2 regions of the Erwinia sp. 009765445 genome follow, and region 2 is predicted to be linked to the other one. Evidence: predicted binding sites of a transcription regulator. Region 2 holds the regulator's gene; the other holds the start of a gene.
What was found. The regulator Fur, encoded in region 2, represses iron uptake genes when iron is present. The targets are predictions, from matches to a motif close to ATAATAATGAGAACNACTATCAA.

Region 1: the regulator Fur is predicted to act here: its motif matches at 3,521-3,543, upstream of feoA (ferrous iron transporter A).

What each region holds. Positions count from the first base shown of each region.
Region 1 is NZ_JBYUWC010000008.1:145,239-156,474, reverse strand. Features, by position in the region: gene ompR (osmolarity response regulator transcription factor OmpR) at 1-246, opposite strand, end outside; gene greB (transcription elongation factor GreB) at 550-1,029, shown strand; gene AC3Y5R_RS10805 (Tex family protein) at 1,124-3,451, shown strand; gene feoA (ferrous iron transporter A) at 3,596-3,820, shown strand; gene feoB (Fe(2+) transporter permease subunit FeoB) at 3,834-6,137, shown strand; gene AC3Y5R_RS10790 (alpha-amylase family glycosyl hydrolase) at 6,215-7,906, shown strand; gene AC3Y5R_RS10785 (YagU family protein) at 8,016-8,561, shown strand; gene AC3Y5R_RS10780 (YdgH/BhsA/McbA-like domain containing protein) at 8,622-8,891, opposite strand; gene bioH (pimeloyl-ACP methyl ester esterase BioH) at 9,066-9,842, opposite strand; gene gntX (DNA utilization protein GntX) at 9,877-10,560, shown strand; gene nfuA (Fe-S biogenesis protein NfuA) at 10,619-11,194, shown strand.
Region 2 is NZ_JBYUWC010000006.1:226,980-238,215, forward strand. Features, by position in the region: gene glnS (glutamine--tRNA ligase) at 43-1,710, shown strand; gene chiP (chitoporin ChiP) at 2,080-3,495, shown strand; gene chiQ (ChiQ/YbfN family lipoprotein) at 3,521-3,712, shown strand; gene AC3Y5R_RS08595 (beta-N-acetylhexosaminidase) at 3,729-6,389, shown strand; gene fur (ferric iron uptake transcriptional regulator) at 6,456-6,899, opposite strand; gene fldA (flavodoxin FldA) at 7,221-7,751, opposite strand; gene ybfE (LexA regulated protein) at 7,913-8,194, opposite strand; gene ybfF (esterase) at 8,343-9,107, opposite strand; gene seqA (replication initiation negative regulator SeqA) at 9,359-9,919, shown strand; gene pgm (phosphoglucomutase (alpha-D-glucose-1,6-bisphosphate-dependent)) at 9,950-11,236, shown strand, end outside.

The DNA.
Region 1 (11,236 bases), on a different contig from region 2:
CACCATAATGATCGGCATCGGGTTGCTCTGGCTGCGCAGGCGGCGGCAGATAGAAAGACCATCTTCGCCAGGTAGCATCAAATCCAGCACCATCAGGTGGAAAGATTCACGGGTCAGCAGGCGATCCATCTGCTCGGCGTTCGCCACGCTGCGCACCTGGAAGCCCTGTTCGGTCAGATAACGTTCCAGCAACGCACGCAAACGCATGTCATCATCCACGACCAGAATTTTGTAGTTTTCTTGCATTTCGATACTCCCAAAGGCGCTATTGCCTGAGTCAATATTTTTAAAAAAGATGCCTGAATGTAACAGTCAATAATGGTTTATATTCTAGCCGAAATTGTTACAAAGCATATTAAACAGCAGCTTATCTTTAATTAAGGCTGAAAAACCTGCGCTGCCGCAAAGCTCAGAAAGTTAATTTTCTCCGCGAATAGTCATGACAAACAAGCAGTAACGACGGTCAGAAAAATTGCCGATCGGATTTGCATCACCGCACGCTTCACAACAAAATAGCGGCAGCATTCCAGAGAAAGAAATGGGCAGATGATGAAAACCAAACTGATCACCCGTGAAGGGTATAACAAGCTGAAGGATGAGCTGGACTTTCTCTGGCGGGAAGAGCGGCCGGAAGTGACAAAAAAGGTGACCTGGGCGGCCAGCCTCGGTGATCGCAGTGAAAATGCCGACTATCAGTACAACAAAAAACGCCTGCGCGAAATTGACCGTCGCGTTCGCTACCTCACCAAATGTCTGGAGCAACTGCGCATTGTCGATTATTCGCCGCAGCAGGACGGCAAGGTGTTCTTTGGTGCCTGGGTCGAAGTGGAAAACGACGACGGCGAGCTTAAACGTTTTCGTATCGTCGGCTATGACGAGATCTTTGGCCGCAAAGATTATATCTCAATCGACTCGCCAATGGCCCGTGCGCTGTTGAAAAAGGAAGTTGGTGACGTGGCAACGGTCCACACGCCAGCCGGTGAAGCCACCTGGTACGTCAATGAGATCGACTACGTTAAACAATCCTAATCACGCGGATCTTGCGCCTGAGGTTGCCCGGCGACTGGCAATTCTCGCCCGCAATCCGTATAACTGTCCGCTGTTTATAGCTACCAAGTAACCGATGATGAAAGATTCGCTGAGCCGCATAATTGCAAGTGAGCTGCAGGCGCGAGCAGAACAGGTTGATGCTGCTGTCCGTCTGCTGGATGAAGGGAACACCGTGCCGTTTATCGCACGTTATCGTAAGGAAGTGACCGGCGGACTGGACGATACCCAGTTGCGCCAGCTGGAAACACGCCTGGGCTACCTCAGGGAGCTTGAAGAGCGCCGCCAGTCAATTCTCAAATCAATCGACGATCAGGGCAAGCTCAGCGATGAGCTGGCTGACGCCATCCGCAGTACCCTGAGCAAAACCGAGCTTGAAGATCTTTACCTGCCTTATAAACCGAAGCGCCGCACCCGGGGTCAGATTGCTATTGAAGCAGGCCTTGAGCCGCTGGCCGACACGCTTTGGCAGGATCCGTCCCACGAGCCGGAGCAGTTGGCTGCAACTTTTGTCGACGCTGATAAAGGCGTTGCCGATACCAAAGCCGCCCTCGACGGCGCACGCTATATCCTGATGGAGCGCTTTGCCGAAGATGCTTCACTGCTGGCGAAAGTGCGTGAATATCTGTGGAAAAATGCCCACCTGGTATCCCGCGTGCTGGAAGGCAAAGAAGAAGAAGGGGCGAAATTCCGCGACTACTTCGACCACCATGAAGCGCTCTCCAGCGTGCCTTCTCACCGTGCGCTGGCGATGTTCCGCGGCCGCAACGAAGGCGTGCTGCAGCTGGCGCTGAATGCTGACCCGCAGTTCGACGAGCCGCCGCGTGAAAGCCACGGCGAACAGATTATTACCGACCATCTGGGCCTGCGCCTGAACAATGCTCCGGCAGACAGCTGGCGCAAAGCCGTGGTCAGCTGGACCTGGCGCATCAAGGTGCTGCTGCACCTGGAAACCGAGCTGATGGGCACCGTGCGTGAGCGCGCAGAAGACGAAGCAATCAATGTATTCGCCCGTAACCTGCACGACCTGCTAATGGCTGCTCCTGCGGGTATGCGAGCCACCATGGGTCTCGATCCGGGCCTGCGTACCGGCGTGAAGGTTGCCGTGGTGGATGCCACCGGCAAGCTGGTCGCTACTGATACCATTTACCCGCACACCGGCCAGACTGCCAAAGCCGCCGCCGCTGTGGCTGCGCTCTGCACCAAACATCAGGTCGAACTGGTGGCAATTGGTAACGGCACCGCCTCACGCGAGACCGAGCGCTTCTTCCTCGATATTCAGAAGCAGTTCCCACAGGTGAACGCGCAGAAGGTGATTGTCAGTGAAGCCGGTGCTTCGGTGTATTCCGCTTCCGAGCTGGCAGCGCTGGAGTTCCCGGACCTCGACGTTTCCATCCGTGGTGCGGTTTCCATCGCACGTCGTCTGCAAGACCCGTTGTCCGAGCTGGTGAAAATCGATCCTAAATCCATCGGCGTTGGCCAGTATCAGCATGACGTCAGTCAGAGCCAGCTGGCGAAAAAGCTGGATGCAGTAGTGGAAGACTGTGTGAACGGCGTGGGGGTGGATCTGAACACCGCCTCCGTGCCGTTGCTGACCCGCGTGGCCGGGCTGACCAAAATGATGGCGCAGAATATCGTCAGCTGGCGTGACGAAAACGGTCGCTTCCAGGACCGCCAGCAGCTGCTGAAAGTCAGCCGTCTGGGGCCAAAAGCCTTTGAGCAGTGCGCGGGCTTCCTGCGTATCAACCACGGTGACAACCCTCTGGATGCTTCAACGGTTCACCCGGAAGCCTATCCGGTGGTGCAGCGTATCCTGGCGGCCACTCAGCAGGCGCTGGATGAGCTGATGGGGAATCCCGCCGGGCTACGCAACCTGCGGGCGGTGGACTTCACCGATGAGCGCTTCGGGGTACCAACCGTCACCGATATCATCAAAGAGCTGGAAAAGCCGGGCCGCGATCCGCGTCCGGAGTTCAAAACCGCCCAGTTCGCCGAAGGGGTCGAAACCCTGAACGATCTGCTACCGGGGATGGTGCTGGAAGGCTCGGTCACCAACGTCACCAACTTTGGTGCTTTTGTCGATATCGGCGTGCATCAGGATGGTCTGGTGCATATCTCTTCGCTTTCTGACAAGTTCGTCGATGATCCACACAAAGTGGTGAAAGCAGGCGATATCGTCAAGGTGAAGGTGATGGAAGTGGATCTGCAGCGTAAGCGCGTCGCCCTGACCATGCGTCTTGATGAGCAGCCGGGTGAAACCAATGCCCGTCGCGGCGGCGGTGGCAACGCTGGCGGTCGCGACAATGCGCGTCCGGCCCAGAGCCCTCGTCCGGCGGCATCACAGCCTGCTGGCAACAGCGCAATGGGCGACGCCCTGGCGGCGGCATTCGGCAAAAAGCGTTAAGCCCTGTGGAGCGGATCGCCCGATCCGCTCCTTATTTGACCAAATTAAACTTGTCCTGAGTCAATAAGAGCGAGAATCATTCTCATTATAATCCCCCTGGTTAATAATAACGGTGCAAAATTGCGCCGGTAAGGGTAATTATTTATGCAATATATTCCAGGGCAAGATTATCAGATCCTTTGTTACTCCCCAGAGGTCAGCGCCGCCTTCCGGCAGAAGCTGCTCTCTCTCGGCCTGCTGCCGGGCGCCATCTTTAAGGTCAGGCGCGTGGCACCGCTGGGCGATCCCATCCAGATTGAAACCCGCCGCTTCAGCCTGATGCTGCGCAAAAAAGATCTCTCCTTCCTGCAACTTGCCACTCCTGAATAAAGCGAGCTTAAAGATGAAAGCATTCACTATCGGGCTGATTGGTAATCCCAATTCAGGCAAAACCACGCTGTTTAATCAGCTGACCGGTGCAAGGCAGCACGTCGGTAACTGGGCCGGGGTCACGGTTGAGCGCAAGGAAGGCAGTTTCATCACAGAGCAGTACAAAGTGCGGCTGGTTGACCTGCCCGGCACCTACTCTCTGACCACCATCTCTGAGCAGACCTCGCTGGATGAGCAGATTGCCTGCCACTACATGCTGAGCGGGGAAGCTGACCTGGTGATTAACGTGGTCGATGCCAGCAATCTGGAGCGTAATCTCTACCTGACCCTGCAGTTGCAGGAGTTGGGCATTCCCTGCATCGTCGCGCTGAACATGCTGGATATCGCCCGCAGCCAGCATATTCATATCGATGTGGCCGCGCTGGCTGAAAAACTCGGCTGCCCGGTAATCCCGCTGGTGTCTAACCGGGGTAAAGGTCTGACCGAGCTGAAACAAGCTATCGACACCCCTCCCCACACCGCCAGCCAGTTCGTTGTGGACTATCCGCAGGAAGTGGAAGCCAACGTCGCCGCTCTGACGGCTGCCATGCCTGAACAGCTTGCTGCGGATCGTCGGCGCTGGCTGGCGCTGCAAACGCTGGAAGGGGATATTTACTGCCGTTCGCAGTGCGGTGAAGCAGCAGACCTGCTATCCGGACTGCCAGACCTGGAGGCCTGCCCTCTGGAGATTGCCCAGGCTCGTTACCGGGCAATTGAAACCCTGTGCCAGAGCGCAACCGCCATGCAGGAAGCCACGCCGCACCGCCTTTCTGCCCGGCTGGATGCGCTGGCGCTGAATCGCTGGCTGGGTATCCCGATATTTCTGGCCGTGATGTATTTGATGTTTTTCCTCGCGATTAACCTTGGGGGTGCGTTGCAGCCGCTGTTCGATAAAAGCTCGGCAGCCATCTTTATTGATGGTATGCAGTGGCTGGGCGCGACTTTGCATTTCCCGACGATCCTCACGCTGTTCCTTGCCCAGGGGATTGGCGGCGGTATCAACACCGTGATGCCGCTGGTGCCGCAAATTGGCCTGATGTACCTGTTCCTGTCGGTAATGGAAGATTCCGGCTATATGGCGAGGGCGGCCTTCGTGGTCGACCGGCTGATGCAGGCGCTGGGCCTGCCGGGGAAATCTTTTGTGCCGCTGATCGTCGGGTTTGGCTGTAATGTCCCGTCGGTGATGGGGGCAAGAACGCTGGATGCGCCACGTGAAAGGCTGATCACCGTATTGATGGCCCCGTTTATGTCCTGTGGTGCCCGTCTGGCGATTTTCGCGGTGTTTGCCTCGGCCTTCTTCGGCAAGAGCGGTGCGCTGGTCGTTTTCAGCCTGTATCTGCTCGGCATCACTGCAGCAATCCTCACTGGCCTGATCCTGCGGCACACGCTGATGCGCGGCGAGGCGGCACCGTTTGTGATGGAGCTGCCGACCTGGCACGTGCCGCACGTTAAGAGCCTGCTGCTGCAAACCTGGCAGCGACTGAAAAGCTTTGTGATCCGCGCCGGTAAGGTGATTGTGGCCGTAAGCGTGCTGATTGGCGCACTGAACAGCTTCTCCTTCAGCGGCCAGCCGGTGTCCAGCATCAACGATTCGGCGCTGGCGACGGTCAGCCGCTCAATCACCCCCTTGCTGAACCCAATGGGTGTGGATAGCAGTAACTGGCAGGCAACGGTCGGGCTGGTCACCGGAGCAATGGCAAAAGAGGTGGTGGTCGGCACTCTCAACACGCTGTACACCGCTGAAGCACTGCATCAGGAAGAGTTTGATGCCAGCAGCTTCAGCCTGCTCGCCGAACTGGGTGATGCCGTGCAGGAAACCTGGGACGGCGTGAAAAGCACCTTCAGCCTCAGCGTGCTGTTTCATCCAATCGAAGCCAGCAAAGGCGACGGCGATATGGGCAGCGGCTCGATGGGCGTGATGCACAGTAAGTTCGCCAGCGATGCAGCGGCTTACAGCTACCTGATCTTCGTGCTGTTGTATGTACCCTGCGTGTCGGTAATGGGGGCCATCGCCCGCGAAAGCAGCCGCCGCTGGATGCTGTTCTCGATCCTCTGGGGCACCAATCTGGCTTACTCACTGGCGACGGTGTTTTACCAGTTGGCAACGTTCACGGAGCATCCTCAGTCCAGCGCCATCACGCTGATGGCGGTCGTCGCCTTTAACGGCCTGCTGTGGCTGGTGTTGAAAAACATCACCTTACCGCCAGAAAGGCTGATTATGATGACCACCACGCCGAAAGGTTGTTCAGGCTGCGCCAAAAGCGGTGGCTGCCACTGAATTTGCGATTTTGTTTCAACGGTCTACAGTGAAAACTATCGTGGCGGCAACTGAATGCGGTGGCTCACTGTTTAAAAATGGAAATTATCAATAACTTACTCGATAAGATCTATGACAGCACCTTTCCCACAGAGTGCCGGGACAGGCTGACAGAAGCAATTTTGCAGACCCGTCTTGCGCTGGATCATCAGCGCAAGACCCACTGGGATGAAAAGGACGTAGTGCTGATCTCCTATGCCGATCAGTTCCGTGAAAGTGAAACCCCGACGCTGCAAACCTTCTCCCGTTTTTACCAGCAATACCTTCAGTCCAGCTTCAGCCTTGTGCACCTGCTCCCCTTCTTTCCCTGGTCTTCTGACGACGGCTTTTCGGTCATTGACTACCATCGGGTTAACGCCATCTGCGGCGAATGGTCGGATGTGGCGGAGCTGCACCAGCACGCGCGGCTGATGTTCGATTTTGTCTGCAACCATATGTCCGCACACAGCGCCTGGTTTAAACACTTTCTCGCCCGGGACCCAGGCTGGGACGACTTTTTTATCAGCATCGTGCCTTCTACCGATCTCAGCGCAGTGACCCGGCCGCGCACCTCACCGCTGTTGACGCCGTTTGAGAGGGCGGATGGCGAAACGAAGTTTATCTGGACCACCTTCAGCGCCGATCAAATCGACCTGAACTTTGCCAGCCCGACCGTGCTGCTGAGGATGGTGGACGTGCTGCTGGATTACCTGGCGAAAGGGGCCGATTACGTGCGGCTGGATGCGGTGGGCTATATGTGGAAAACGCCCGGCACCTCCTGTATTCATCTGGAGAAAACCCACCTGCTGGTGAAGCTGTTCCGTGCCATTGCTGACGAGGTGGCTCCGGGTACGGTGATCATCACCGAAACCAACGTGCCGCATAAGGACAACATCAGCTATCTGGGCAACGGCCGGGATGAGGCGCAGATGGTTTATCAATTCTCACTGCCGCCGCTGGTGCTGCATGCCATTCACTATGGCTCTTCCCGCGCGCTGAAAAACTGGGCGGCCTCACTGGATCCGGGCGAGGGAACCACCACCTGGTTTAACTTTCTCGCCTCGCACGACGGTATCGGCCTGAATCCATTGCGCGGTATTTTGCCGGAGACCGAAATCGTCTCGCTGGTCAGGGATCTGGCCATCGAAGGCGCGCTGGTCTCCTATAAAAACAACCCAGACGGCACCACCAGCCCTTACGAAATCAACGTTACCTACATGGATGCTCTGAACAAAAAGGACGACGATGACCAGGTGCGCCTGCAACGCTTTATGCTGGCTCATGCCCTGCTGTTGGCTTTTCCCGGTGTGCCCGCCATCTACGTACAAAGTATCCTGGGTTCCCGTAACGATTCAGAAGGAGTGAAAGTGGCCGGGCATAATCGCGCCATTAACCGTGAGAAATATGCACTGAGCGAGATTGAAGCCGCGCTGAGCGACGAGCAGACGCTGCGTCACAAGGTTTTCCACCAGTTGAGTGGGTTGATTCAGCTACGCACGCGCCAGCCCGCCTTCCATCCGGACAGCCCGATGGAGGTGCTGGAAAGCGATAATGCGCTGCTGGTAATACGCCGTCAGTCAGAGAAGGTGCATGAAGAGCTACTGTGCGTTTATAACCTCAGCAGCAAAGATATCTGTTGGCTCCTGCCGGACAACCGGAATTACCACGATATTATTGGCAACGAAGTTATCGCCGGAGAGCTGCCGCTGACATTGCGCCCCTGGCGCTACCTGTGGCTGAAAAATACCTGAAAGCGCACTTTATAAGAATGACAGTCCGCTATTTTTGGTGTGTTATGCCTCGTGCTCTTTGGCTGTGCCAGAAGAGCTATCAGGTTATTTTATCTACAGGGAAGAAATTATGTTTAGCAGGATCAACAGACGGGTGCTTGCACTGACAACATTCATTGGCGGCGTGATCAGTTCATTAGTTAAATCAGGCACTGAGTCAAACATGCCCCCACGAATCGCCGATGAAATATCCCCGCCTGCAGCTAATATTGACGCCTGGCTTGGATGGTCAGGGTTTAATTCTCATTCGCATGATTACGTTTATCAGGGGGTGACGGTTCCCGGTGCAGTCATGCTTTACCACTGGCTGTTCAGTTTTGCCTTTGCATTCTTATACGTGTTTATCTCTGCGGTAACACCCAAAATAAGATTTGGGTTCGGTGCAGCTTATGGGATAGCGATAACATTGTTCATGCACGGTTTACTGATCCCGGCATTAGGTTTCAGGCATCCCGCGTATCTTAACGGAGAGGCTGGCTGGTTATGGAATCTGAACGGCTACGAATTCTGGAGCGAACTCATTGGACATATTTGCTGGTCTGTTTCCATTGAGGTCTGTCTTATTGCCGTCCTGGCAATGCTTTCGAAACCTATAACGGGCTGTTGGACGAAGTAAATTATTCAGAATCCACCAGTGTTATATCAGGCAGAGTAAACTCTGCCTGTGTGACAAAGATTATTTATATACATCCGCAGTCGCGCTGAACTTACCGTGTTCACGGCCAGCAATCACCAGAAAATATTTACCCCCCTTTTCATCTGCCAGTTTGGAAAGCTCACGTTTGGCATCCATTGGCGAAGTGGTTTCAGCGGTGGTGTTCACCGTGCCGATTTTCTCCAGATTCATGGTTTTCACTTCTTCTTTGGTCACTTCTTTGGCCGCCAGCGCACCAAAAGAAACCGAACCCACCAGAAGAGCGATTGCTACAGTTTGAAAAATTTTCATCAAAGACACTCCGCATTAGTGTTGTTTTCAGGAATAAGCAGTCGCTTGAGGAGCTTGCAGGAAGGAAATAACGCCCGACTCCCTGGACAACTCAGAGGTAAAAAAGGTAAGCGACCTTGATTACCCAAATAATTATTACCCGTTATGACCAATTCGCCAGTTTTTAACGCAAAATTAATTGATAATTTTTAGTCCGAAATCAATAAGTTGTTGGCAGAATGCGTCCGGATGGGAAATAAACGGGGCGTGAGCGGCTTTTTCGATGATCGCTGACTCACTCTCAGGCCATAAAGCATCCAGTAATGGCGCGACTTTGCGCGGCACAAGGCCATCCAACGCGCCGTAAATCCGCAGCAGAGGCAATATTAACGAAGTCATCTCTTCACGCAGATCGACAGTGCGTAAAATTTCAAGACCGCCGTTCAGCACCTCAACTTCTGGCACGGGCAGCGACAGCACCACGCTTTTCAGCAGCCGGGCATCCTGGCGGGCCGTTTCGGTGCCCAATGTCTGCAGCGCGAGGAAGCGTTCCACGGTGCGCTGGAAATCCTCACTCAGCTGACGCTGAAAACCGCTCAGCGTTTCTGGTTTGATGCCCGGCCAGCCTTCACCGGCTGTGAAGCACGGAGAAGAGGCAACGCTGATCAGCCCGCTGACCTGTTCCGGATATTGCAGCGCCATGCGGCTGGCTACCAGGCCACCCAGAGACCAGCCCAGCCACAGCGCTCTGGCGGGAGCCTGTAACTTCAGGATCGCCACCATCTCTTCCACGCTCATAGCCGGGAATCCCTGGCTGCGTCCATAGCCGGGCAGATCGACAAGGTGCAGGCGGAAATACGGGCTGAGTCGATCAACGATGCTGTGCCAGACACCCGCATTCAGTCCCCAGCCGTGCAGCATCACAAGATCGCGATCTCCGCTGCCAATTGTCTGCCAGTAAAGCTGAGCCATCCTTTAATATCCTGTATTTGCCATGGAGGCCGCTATGCTATCAATGCCCACCGCCTGTTGGCTATGCCGGATGCCACTTGCCCTGCCCGCTCAGGGCATTTGCAGCCTGTGCCTGCGCCAGCTCCCCATCGCTCCCCCCTGCTGTCCCCGCTGCGGCTTGCCCGCTCTGCACATCCGGCAGGAATGCGGCCGCTGTCAGCTAAAACCGCCGCCCTGGCAACGGATGATGTTTGTTACCGGCTGGCAACCGCCCCTGCGCGACTGGGTCAAACAGCTGAAATTTTTTGGCGCAACAGCACTCTCGGTGATGCTTGCACGGCTGGTTTTGTTAAGTTGGTTAGCTGCAAGACGTCAGTTCTTGCTGGATAAGCCCGATCTGCTGCTCTGCGTACCATTGCACCGCAAACGCGCCTGGCTGCGGGGCTACAACCAAATGGACGACGTTACCCGGCATCTGTCACGCTGGATTGGTTGCTCCTACGCCGCCGCAGGCTTAAAGCGTCAGCGGCGGACGCGGATCCAGCACAGCCTGCGGGCCAGTGCACGAAAAAGAAACCTGCGGGGCGCCTTCAGGGTTGAAATTGCGGTGAAGGGGAGGCATATCGCGCTTGTAGACGATGTGATCACCACCGGCAGCACCGTGGGAGAAATCAGCCGCATTTTGCTGGCCGCAGGCGCGGCGAGCGTGCAGGTATGGAGCCTGTGCCGAACCTTGTAGAGCGTCGGCGATGGGCGTATTATAACCAACTAAATTAGTCAACTATTGAGCAATCGCCATGATCCGAATTACTGATTCTGCGCAAGAGCACTTCTCAAAACTGCTGTCAAAACAGGAAGATGGCACTCAGATTCGCGTATTCGTTATCAATCCGGGTACCCCTACCGCGGAATGCGGCGTCTCCTACTGCCCACCCGATGCGGTAGAAGCCACCGATACCGAACTGAAATTCGCGAAGCTGTCTGCTTTTGTGGATGAGCTGAGCGCGCCTTATCTGGAAGACGCCGAAATTGATTTTGTCACCGATAACCTCGGTTCACAGCTGACGCTGAAAGCGCCTAACGCCAAAATGCGTAAGGTCAGCGATGATGCACCGCTGATTGAGCGCGTTGAGTATCAGCTGCAGGCCACCATCAACCCACAGCTGGCCAGCCACGGCGGTAAAGTGTCGCTGATGGAAATCACCGATGACGGCTTCGCCATTCTGCAGTTTGGCGGCGGCTGTAACGGTTGTTCGATGGTCGATGTCACCCTGAAGGAAGGCATTGAGAAAGAGCTGCTGGTCGCCTTCCCTGAACTGAAAGGCGTGCGTGACCTGACGGAACACCAGCGCGGCGAGCACTCATTCTACTGAGTGCAAGCCCATACAGCGCCCGGTGAGGATTTCCCTGACCGG
Region 2 (11,236 bases):
ATTTCACGCACTAATTTATATAGCATTACTGAGGAAATTAAGATGAGTGAGGCAGAAGCCCGCCCAACTAACTTTATTCGTCAGATCATCGACGAAGATCTGGCGACCGGTAAGCATGACAGCGTGCATACCCGTTTCCCGCCGGAACCGAATGGTTATCTGCACATTGGTCATGCCAAATCTATCTGCCTCAACTTTGGTATTGCGCAAGATTATCAGGGGCAGTGCAACCTGCGTTTTGATGACACTAACCCGGTGAAAGAAGACCTGGAATTCGTTGAGTCGATCAAGCAGGACGTGCAGTGGCTGGGCTTTGAATGGACGGGCAACGTTCGTTACTCCTCTGACTATTTCGATCAGCTGCACCACTACGCCATTGAGTTAATCAACAAGGGCCTGGCCTACGTTGATGAGCTGACGCCGGAACAAATCCGTGAATACCGTGGCACGCTGACCTCTCCTGGCAAACACAGCCCATACCGCGATCGCAGCGTGGAAGAGAACCTTGAGCTGTTTGAGAAAATGCGTAACGGCGAATTTGCCGAGGGAACTGCCTGTCTGCGCGCCAAAATCGATATGGCCTCCAACTTTATCGTGATGCGCGATCCGGTGCTGTACCGTATTAAATTCGCTGAGCATCATCAAACCGGCAACAAATGGTGCATCTACCCGATGTATGACTTTACCCACTGCATTTCCGATGCGCTGGAAGGGATTACCCATTCACTCTGTACGCTGGAGTTCCAGGATAACCGTCGTCTGTATGACTGGGTGCTTGATAACATCACCATTCCTGTGCATCCGCGTCAGTATGAGTTCTCGCGCCTGAATCTCGAATACACCGTGATGTCCAAGCGTAAGCTGACTCAGCTGGTGGCCGATAAGGTGGTGGAAGGCTGGGATGACCCACGTATGCTGACCGTTTCCGGCCTGCGTCGCCGTGGCTACTCCGCTGCTTCCATCCGCGAGTTCTGCCGCCGTATCGGCGTGACCAAGCAGGATAACATCGTGGAGATGGCGTCGCTGGAATCCTGTATCCGTGACGATCTGAATGAAAACGCTCCACGTGCGATGGCGGTTCTCGATCCGGTTAAGCTGGTGATTGAAAACCTGCCGTCCAGTCACGAAGAGATCATCACCATGCCGAACCATCCGAACAAACCGGAGATGGGGACGCGCCAGGTGCCGTTCAGTCGCGAAATCTATATTGATCGTGCTGACTTCCGTGAAGAAGCTAATAAGCATTACAAGCGTCTGGTGCTGGGTAAAGAAGTTCGCCTGCGCAACGCCTACGTGATCAAAGCGGAGCGCGTGGCAAAGGATGAAGAGGGCAATATCACCTGCCTGTTCTGCACCTGCGATGTGAACACGCTGAGCAAAGATCCGGCTGACGGCCGTAAAGTGAAGGGCGTGATCCACTGGGTTTCCGCCGGGCACGCGCTGCCAGCAGAATTCCGCCTGTACGATCGCCTGTTTAGCGTACCGAATCCTGGTGCGGCAGAGGACTTCCTGACCACCATCAACCCGGAGTCGCTGCTGATCCGTCAGGGCTTTGTAGAGACCAGCCTGCAGCAGGCTGAGGCTGCCAAATCGTATCAGTTCGAGCGTGAAGGGTACTTCTGTGCCGACAGCCGTTACTCCGCGCCGAACAAGCTGGTGTTTAACCGCACCGTTGGCTTGCGTGATACGTGGGCTAAAGCGGGCGAATAATTTTTTCGCTGAGCATGCAGAACGCAGCCTCCGGGCTGCGTTTTTTTTCCCCTTAATCTGCAATAAAACGGCATCGTTATTTTTTGATGTGAATTATCTCAGGTTATAAAGTCACTATTATTGTTAATTGTTGGGCATATCAGGAAATATGCAGTCTGAAATGAACCTGATATTTATAACATGCGCATTACATACTGCGTGTTATGTGGTGCAGGTCATACTTTCATCTCATGGAATGCACAAAAAATTGATAATTTGCGTCGCGAAAAATATCATCAATAACAGATAAAAAAGAAAATAAGTTATGCATAATAATCCCGATCTTGATGATTAGCCGGAATATTATTCTTATGGAAGAGGATGTTATTGATGCCTTGCTCTCTATTTAAAAAGAAGACGCTAACTCTTGCCCTGGCCTGCGGTACCGCTCTCAGCGGCGTTTTTTATTTTCCACAAGCATCAGCAACTGGCTTTGTTGACGATGCTTCTCTGACCGGCGGACTTTATTACTGGCAACGCCATCGTGAACGTAAAGATCTCGACCCCACCAGCGATAAATACGGCCAGTATCAGCAAAATCTTCATCACTCCACTTTTAACGGTAGTCTCGATTTTTCATCCGGTTATGCGGCAGATTTTATCGGTCTGGACCTGGCTGCTTTTGGCGCAGTTGAGCTTTCCAGCAAAGGCCCGGCAGCGCCCAATGAAATAGGTTTCAGCGATGCCAAAACCCGCTGGGACGAAAAATGGACCGGCGATGAAAATGGCGCCAGTATTTATAAAGCCGCAGTCAAACTAAAACACCAGAATTACTGGCTGCGCGGTGGTTATTTACAGCCAACCGGGCAGACATTATTAGCGCCGCACTGGAGTTTCCTGCCGGGGACTTATCGGGGCGTGGAGGGCGGGGCAGCTTATGATTTTTCATATGCTGGTGAATTATCACTTTCCTATATGTGGACAGATGAATATAAGGCACCGTGGTACCGGAATATGTACAACTTCCGCAAAGCGGATGGCGTAACCGGTATCAATTATCTGCACTCCTTTGGCGCAAAATACGATTTTAAAAATAACCTCGTGCTGGAAGGGGCATTTGGTCAGGCTGCTGACTATATGGATCAGTATTTCAGCAAAGTCTCTTATGCCTTTCCGGTGGCCGGAAATAATTTAAAAACCAGCTGGCAGTTTTATGGGGCGAAAGACAAAGAGAGCGGCGGAGCGGCTAACGTCAATGATGTTTATGACGGTCTCGCCTGGTTGCAGGCCATCACGCTGGGTTATACCGCCGGTCCGTTCGATATGCGTCTGGAAGGCACATGGGTGAAAGCTGAAGGAAATCAGGGCTTCTTCCTGCAGCGAATGACGCCAGGCTATGCCACCTCCAACGGCCGGTTAGATGTCTGGTGGGATTCGCGATCGGACTTTAACGCTAACGGCGAGAAAGCCCTGTTTGCCGGGGTGATGTACGACCTGAAAAACTGGCAGCTTCCCGGCTGGGCGGTCGGCACTTCTTATGCCTATGGCTGGGATGCCAGACCCTCAACCAATCCGGTCTTTAACCAGAGCAGCCGTCTGAGAGAGTCCGCGTGGAATCTGGATCTGCTCTACACCGTGCTGCAGGGCCCGGTCAAAGGCACTTTGGTCAAGTTGCACTACACCCGTTACAACAATCACTCCGACATCCCAAGCTGGGGCGGTGGCTACGGCAACGTCTTCCAGGATGAGAAAGACATCAAGTTTATTGTGATGGCCCCTTTCACCATTTTTGAGCCGGGCAAATAAGGCTCCGCCGGAACAGGAGAACCGCATGAAATACGTTTTACCGGTCATCGCCATGCTGCTGCTTGGCGGCTGTGCGCAGAAAACCACGGCCCCGCAGGAAAACATCCCGAGCCGGGATTATCAGCGCTGTCTGGATGCAGAACAGATGGGCGGCGGCGAGGCAATAGAAGCCCGTTGCGGCAAACTTCAGCAGGAAATCGAACAAACTCCACACTAACGGACAAGGAATACGGATGAACAAGTTCAGAGCCAGTCTTGTTGCAGTAGCGTTGATGTCAGCATTGAGCAGCGGCGTCGCCAGCGCGGATCAGAAAATTGTCGATCAGATTAGCCAGTTCGGCGTGAAGTATAAAGTCACCGATAATCAGGCCGCACAGCACGGCATTGACTGTGCAGCGCTGGGGGCCGACTGGGCCTCCTGCAACCGGGCAACCATTACTTTAACCAATCCAGGCCCGGCAATCGACAGTAAGGACTGGGCGATTTATATGTCTAACGTCCATGAAACGCTGAAGGTTGAGAGCGATCAGTTTCGCATGGTGCATATCGTTGGCGATTTAACGCGGCTGGAACCTACGGAGAAGTTCAAAGGGTTCGGCGCTGGTGAGACGGTAGAAATCCCGATTATCAATGAGTACTGGCAGTTGTTTATCACCGATGTGATGCCGCGCTGGTACGTGACCTCTGGCGATGCAAAGCCAAAAATTATCACCAGTACTGATTCGGAAGATCTGACCACTTTTGTCGAACCTTTCGGCGAGCAGTGGAAGCGGACCCCGGACGATAAAAATGTGCTGATGGTAGCAAGCAGTCGCTTTGACAAGAACAGTGATGTGGCTACATTGCCCTCTTCGGCATTGAGAGGACAGATTGTGCCCACGCCGATGCAGGTTGATATCCGGTCTGAGGATGCCGATCTGTCAAAAGGAGTGAAGCTGGATCTTGCCAGTCTGTCGGCAGATAAAGCGCAGGCGGTGAAGCAACGCTTCCAGCTGCTGGGGCTGAAAGTACAGCCTGCTGGCTATGAAATTACCACCCGTATTGACAGCAAAGCGCTGAACAAAGAGCAGACTGTTTCCGGAGGCTATCAACTGGTTATTGGCAAAGAGAAAGCTGAAGTTGTCGGCTACGATCAGAACGGCGTGTTCTATGGCCTGCAGTCGATCCTTTCCCTGCTTCCCGCCGATGGCAGCGCGAAAATCGCCACCCTTAGCGCACATGATGCGCCACGCTTTGCCTACCGCGGCGTATTCCTGGACGTTGCACGTAACTTCCACAGCAAAGCGGCGGTGCTGCGCATGCTGGATCAACTGGGTGCCTGGAAAATCAACGTCTTCCACTTCCATCTCACCGATGATGAAGCCTGGCGAATTGAGATCCCTGGCCTGCCGGAGCTGACGGATGTGGGCGCTAAACGCTGCCACGATCTTAGCGAGCAGCGCTGTCTGCTGCCGCAGCTGGGTTCAGGACCAGAAACCGACAACAATGGGACCGGCCATTTCAGCCGTCAGGACTATATCGAGATTGTGAAATATGCCGCGGCTCGCGGGATTGAAGTGATCCCCGAGATCGACATGCCAGCCCACGCCCGTGCAGCCGTCATCTCGATGGAAGCCCGTTACAACCGCCTGATCAAAGAGGGCAAAACGGCGGAAGCCTCTGAATATCGCCTGGTCGATCCCGGCGATGATTCCAATACCACTTCGGTACAGCTCTACGACCGTACCAGCTATCTGAACCCTTGCCTTGCGTCTTCCCTGCGCTTCACCGATAAAATTATCAGTGAAATTCAGGCCATGCATCGTGAGGCCGGGCAGCCAATTAAAACCTGGCACTTTGGCGGAGACGAGGCCAAAAACATTCGCCTCGGACCGGGATATTCCGATATCAACAAGCCGGTTGACGGGACTGGCCTGCTCGACATGAGCAAAGAGGACAAGCCGTGGGCGAAATCGCAGGTTTGTCAGACCATGGTCAAAGAGGGCAAGGTGGAGGACCTGGAACACCTGCCGAGCTATTTTGCGCTTAAGGTCAGTCAGCAGGTTAAACAGCACGGTATTGGCCGCATGCAGGCATGGCAGGATGGTCTGAAAGATGCCGAGAATGCCAAAGCGTTTGCTATTGAGCGCGTGGCAGTTAACTTCTGGGATACGCTCTACTGGGGCGGCTTTGATTCCGCCAATGACTGGGCGAAAAAAGGCTATGAGGTGATTATCTCCAGCCCGGACTACGTCTATATGGACTTCCCGTATGAGGTGAATCCGCTGGAGCGTGGATACTATTGGGGAACCCGCTTTAGCGATGAGCGTAAAATGTTCAGCTTCTCGCCGGATAACCTGCCGCAGAATGCCGAAACTTCGATGGATCGCGATGGCAAAACCTTCACCGCTAAATCAGACAAGGCCTGGCCTGGCGCTTACGGGATATCCGCTCAGCTGTGGAGTGAGACGGTGCGCACCGATCAAAACATGGAATACATGATCTTCCCACGAGTGTTTTCGGTCGCCGAGCGAGCCTGGCACCGGGCTGCATGGGAGCAAGATTACCAGGCGGGTAAAGAGTATATCGGTGGGGAAACAAAATACGTTGATACCCAGGCGCAGCTGAAAGACTGGCAGCGGTTTGCTAACCTGCTGGGGCAGCGTGAGTTGAGCAAGCTGGACAAGGCTGGTGTGCAATATCGCCTGCCAGTACCGGGTGCACGCATTACTGACGGCAAACTTGAAGCCAATATCGCGCTTCCGGGTCTGGCGATTGACTACTCGGTCGATGGCGGGAAAAGCTGGCAGCGTTATCAGGACAGCAGCCGTCCGTCGGTCAGTGGTGAGGTTTTGATCCGTTCTGTCAGTGGCGATGGCAATCGTTTTAGCCGGGTTGAAAAACCAGAGGGGTAGGCTGAGACAGTCAGACACAAATAAAAAAACCGGTGAAGAGTCACCGGTTTTTTTTAATAGTACCGATTACTTGTCGTGCAGCGTATCATCTTCACGGCAGTCACCAGCAGCACAGTGACCATACAGGTACAGGCTGTGGTTGCTGAGCTTGATGCCATGACGTTCAGCGATATCACGCTGACGGGATTCGATAGATTCATCGCTGAATTCAATCACTTTGCCGCAGTCCAGGCAGATCAGATGATCGTGGTGATGCTGCTGAGTCAGTTCAAAAACGGATTTACCGCCTTCGAAGTTATGGCGGGTAACGATCCCTGCGTCATCAAACTGGTTCAGAACGCGGTAAACCGTCGCCAGACCAATCTCTTCGCCCATGTCGATCAGGCGTTTGTACAAGTCTTCCGCACTGACGTGATGGCCCTCAGGTTCCTGAAGCACTTCCAGAATTTTCAGTCGGGGAAGCGTGACTTTCAGGCCGGCCTTCTTTAATGCGGTGTTATTGTCAGTCATGCGGATATTATCCTGTTACTTTGCTAGTCACTAAGTGGCTGAAAAGCCCTGAACATCGGTCGGAGCAAAAGCTGAGCACCCCAGTATAGAACTGATGCGTCGAAATGGAAACCACAGTAAAGGTGCGGGAGCATTCATGCGGGGTTAACATTTCGCTCTGCCTCCTTTTTCGCCTTCAGGGCAAAAGGCGCTGAGAGAGCAGGAGATGACCGATGGCGATATTGTACAGTTTTGCAGATGAAAGTTACAAAAATGTGCCTATTACTTCTATAGGAAAAACCACACGCCTGATGTGAGATAACTCCCACATCAGGCCAGTGATTATGCCTCAAGGATCTCTTTGAGCTGCAGCTCGTCGTAAATCTGTTTAACCCACTTCTCCGTACGCTCTGCGGTCAGTTCTGGTTGGCGATCTTCATCGATAGCCAGGCCGAGGAAATGGGTGTCGTCTGCCAGCCCTTTTGAGGCTTCAAAATGGTAGCCTTCGGTTGGCCAGTGGCCCACAATTACTGCGCCGTTTGGCTCGATGATATCGCGGATGGTGCCCATGGCGTCACAAAAGTATTCGGCGTAGTCTTCCTGGTCGCCACAGCCAAACAGCGCAACCAGTTTACCGTTAAAGTCGATCTCTTCCAGCGTCGGGAAGAAGTCATCCCAGTCGCACTGCGCTTCGCCGTAGTACCAGGTTGGGATACCCAACAGCAGAATATCAAAGGCTTCAAGATCTTCTTTGCTGCTTTTCGCGATATCGTGAACTTCCGCAACTTCTTTACCGAGCTGCTTCTGGATCATTTTTGCAATGTTTTCGGTATTGCCCGTATCGCTGCCAAAGAAAATGCCTACGATTGCCATGAGTTTAATAACCTCTTGAAACTTAATAATGTGAGACGGCTGGCCTAAAGTGTTAACGGCAATGATAGCAGACCGCATCAGGGGGATAAACGAGTAATCCTCCTGCTTTTGTCGCTTTGTGCTTTGCCATTACGCGCAGATTTCGCCTGTCAAAGGCCCGTTCAGCGCTGTGGGCTGGCAAGCTGCGCCAGAACAATTTCTTCAATCAGTTCGCTGCGGCTCATGTTGCGCTCCTCGGCCAGCTGGTTCAGGGCATCCACCGCGTCACTGTTCATTTTCAGTTCCACGCGCTTGAGCCCGCGCACTTTATCACGCTTGAGCTGGTTGCGTTTATTGATACGCAGCTGCTCATCGCGCGTCAGCGGATTGGTTTTTGGTCGTCCCGGACGACGCTCATCTGCGAACAGATCGATCGTGGTGCGGTCCGTGTTTTCTTTTGCCATAGAATCGTGATACTGAAAGGCTGGAGTTCTGATGGATTGGGCCGTAAAGTCGGCTGAAAATCGACCGCCGACAAAATTTTAGCGCGCCATCATACCCCAGTGAAAGTCCTGGCGACAATGATTTAGCTTTCACAGGAAATAATTGTTTTTACAGCGCAAAAAAACGGCGAATTGCGCGCAAAATCGCATCAGGTTTCTCCGCGTGAACCCAATGTCCTGCTCCGGCAATCACATGGGCGCGCGCCTGAGGGAATTGCGCCAGCAGGTCGTCACGGTATTCGTCAGCCAGATACGGCGAAAGTTCTCCGCGAATAAACAGTGTCGGACGCTGCCATAAAGGAACCGCTTGCCAGCCAATAAGGCGATCATAGCAAGCCATAAGCACCGGCACGTTAAAACGCCACTCGCCCTCGTGAAAAGATTTCAGCAGGAATTGAATCACTCCCTCTTCATCTATTGTCTGGCGCATTATCGCGGCGGCTTCACTGCGCACCTTCACGCCTGCGTCGCTCACTGCATTCAGCGCTGCAAAGATCTCATCGTGGTGACGGGTAGGGTAGGCGACGGGGGCCATATCGATGACCACCAGTTGCTCAATACGTTCGGCAGCCAGCGAGGTCAGGGCCATAGCAATTTTTCCGCCCATTGAGTGGCCGACTGCGACAAACTGACCGATTCCCAGTTCATCCAGCGTTTCCAGCACGTCCTGCGCCATTGCGGTGTAATTCATCTCTGTCGAACGGGGAGATAATCCGTGGTTGCGGACATCGATTTGAATGATCTGCCGCTCATCTTTCAAACCACGAGCCAGCACGGCGAGGTTATCGAGGCTGCCAAAAAGGCCGTGGATCAGCACCACCGGAGAGCCAGAGTGGGCGGATTGTTCAGATTGCAAGCGGGCATTCAATTTCATGGCAAAGTTCTTACAGTTGAAACGAAGGGTTAGGGTATCATAAATTTACGATTTCTTGCCGGAGCCACCGGCCAGATCCTTTTGCGGCATTATCTGACTTTTGCCGCTATTGAGGGCTGGCGCTACACCCCGGCGGGATTTAACTTTATAATCCTCGTGTTAGAGCTGGATTGTTCAGCGCCCGTGCGATTTCACCTGCCTGATGCACGGCGCATTCCGTCTCTATAAAGCCATAATCGTACTGGATCAAGATGAAAACTATTGAAGTCGACGAAGAGCTCTACCGTTATATCGCCAGCCACACTCAGCATATTGGTGAAAGCGCCTCTGACATTTTGCGCCGGATGCTGAAATTTTCTGCTGGTCAGACTGCGCCCGTCGCCTCTGCTGCGGCCGCGACGATGTCACCTTCTGTCACGGTGGTGAAAGAAGCCGCACCGGCAAAAGTGGAATATCGTCCTCAGGATCGCGTTCGCGCAGTCCGCGAGCTGCTGCTGTCCGATGAATATGCTGAACAGAAGAAAGCGGTTAACCGGTTTATGCTGATTCTGTCGACCCTGTACAGTCTGGATCCCAAAGCATTTGCTGCTGCTACCGAGTCACTTCTGGGCCGCACGCGCGTCTACTTTGCGGGTAATCAACAAACCCTGGTACAGAATGGCACCCATACCAAGCCGCAACATATTCCCGGCACGCCGTATTGGGTGATCACTAACACCAACACAGGTCGCAAACGCAGCATGATCGAACACATCATGGCGTCAATGCAGTTCCCGGTGGAACTGTCTGACAAAGTTTGCGGCACCCTATAACAGATATTTAAGCGTCAGGGAGAAGCGCCAATGGCCAATCACCCCCGTGCCGGGCAGCCAGCCCAGCAGAGCGATCTGATTAACGTTGCACAATTAACTTCGCAGTATTATGTCCTGCAACCTGAGCCAGGCAATGCGGAACATGCGGTGAAATTCGGCACATCCGGCCATCGCGGTAGCGCAGGACGTCACAGCTTCAACGAGTCGCACATTCTTGCTATTGCGCAGGCGATTGCAGAAGAGCGTAAAAAGAACGGTATCACTGGTCCTTGCTACGTTGGAAAAGACACCCATGCACTGTCTGAACCGGCAATCATTTCCGTGCTGGAAGTTCTTGCGGCTAACGGTGTAGATGTGATCGTGCAGCTGGATAACGGCTATACGCCAACTCCGGCAATCTCGAACGCTATCCTTGAGCACAATAAAGCCGGTGGTGCGCAGGCTGACGGCATCGTGATCACCCCTTCGCATAATCCACCGGAAGATGGCGGCATCAAGTACAACCCACCAAACGGCGGACCTGCGGATACCAACGTCACCAAAGTTGTGGAAGATCGTGCCAATCAGCTGATCAAAGATGGGCTGAAAGACGTTAAGCGCATCGCGCTGGACAAAGCCTGGGCGAGCGGCCATCTGCAGGAAAAAGATCTAATCCAGCCTTACATCGAAGGTCTGGCGCAGATCATCGATATCCCGGCGATCCAGAAAGCGGGACTGAAAATTGGCGTAGATCCGTTAGGCGGTTCCGGTATTGCCTACTGGCAGCGTATTGCAGAGTTCTACAACCTTGATCTGACCATCGTTAACGATTCGGTTGACCAGACTTTCCGCTTTATGCACCTGGATAAAGACGGCGTGATCCGTATGGACTGCTCTTCCGAGAGCGCGATGGCAGGCCTGCTGGCGCTGCGTGATAAATTCGATCTGGCGTTTGCCAACGATCCGGATTATGACCGCCATGGCATCGTCACCCCAGCCGGTTTGATGAACCCGAACCATTATCTGGCCGTTGCGATCAACTACCTGTTCCAGCACCGTCCGCAGTGGGGCAAAGAAGTCGCCGTGGGCAAAACGCTGGTGTCCAGCGCGATGATTGACCGGGTGGTGAACGACATTGGTCGCAAGCTGGTGGAAGTGCCGGTGGGCTTCAAATGGTTTGTTGATGGCCTGTTCGATGGCAGCTTCGGCTTCGGTGGTGAAGAGAGCGCGGGCGCTTCCTTCCTGCGCTTCGATGGCACGCCATGGTCAACCGACAAAGACGGGATCATCATGTGCCTGCTGGCGGCTGAAATCACTGCGGTGACCGGTAAAAACCCG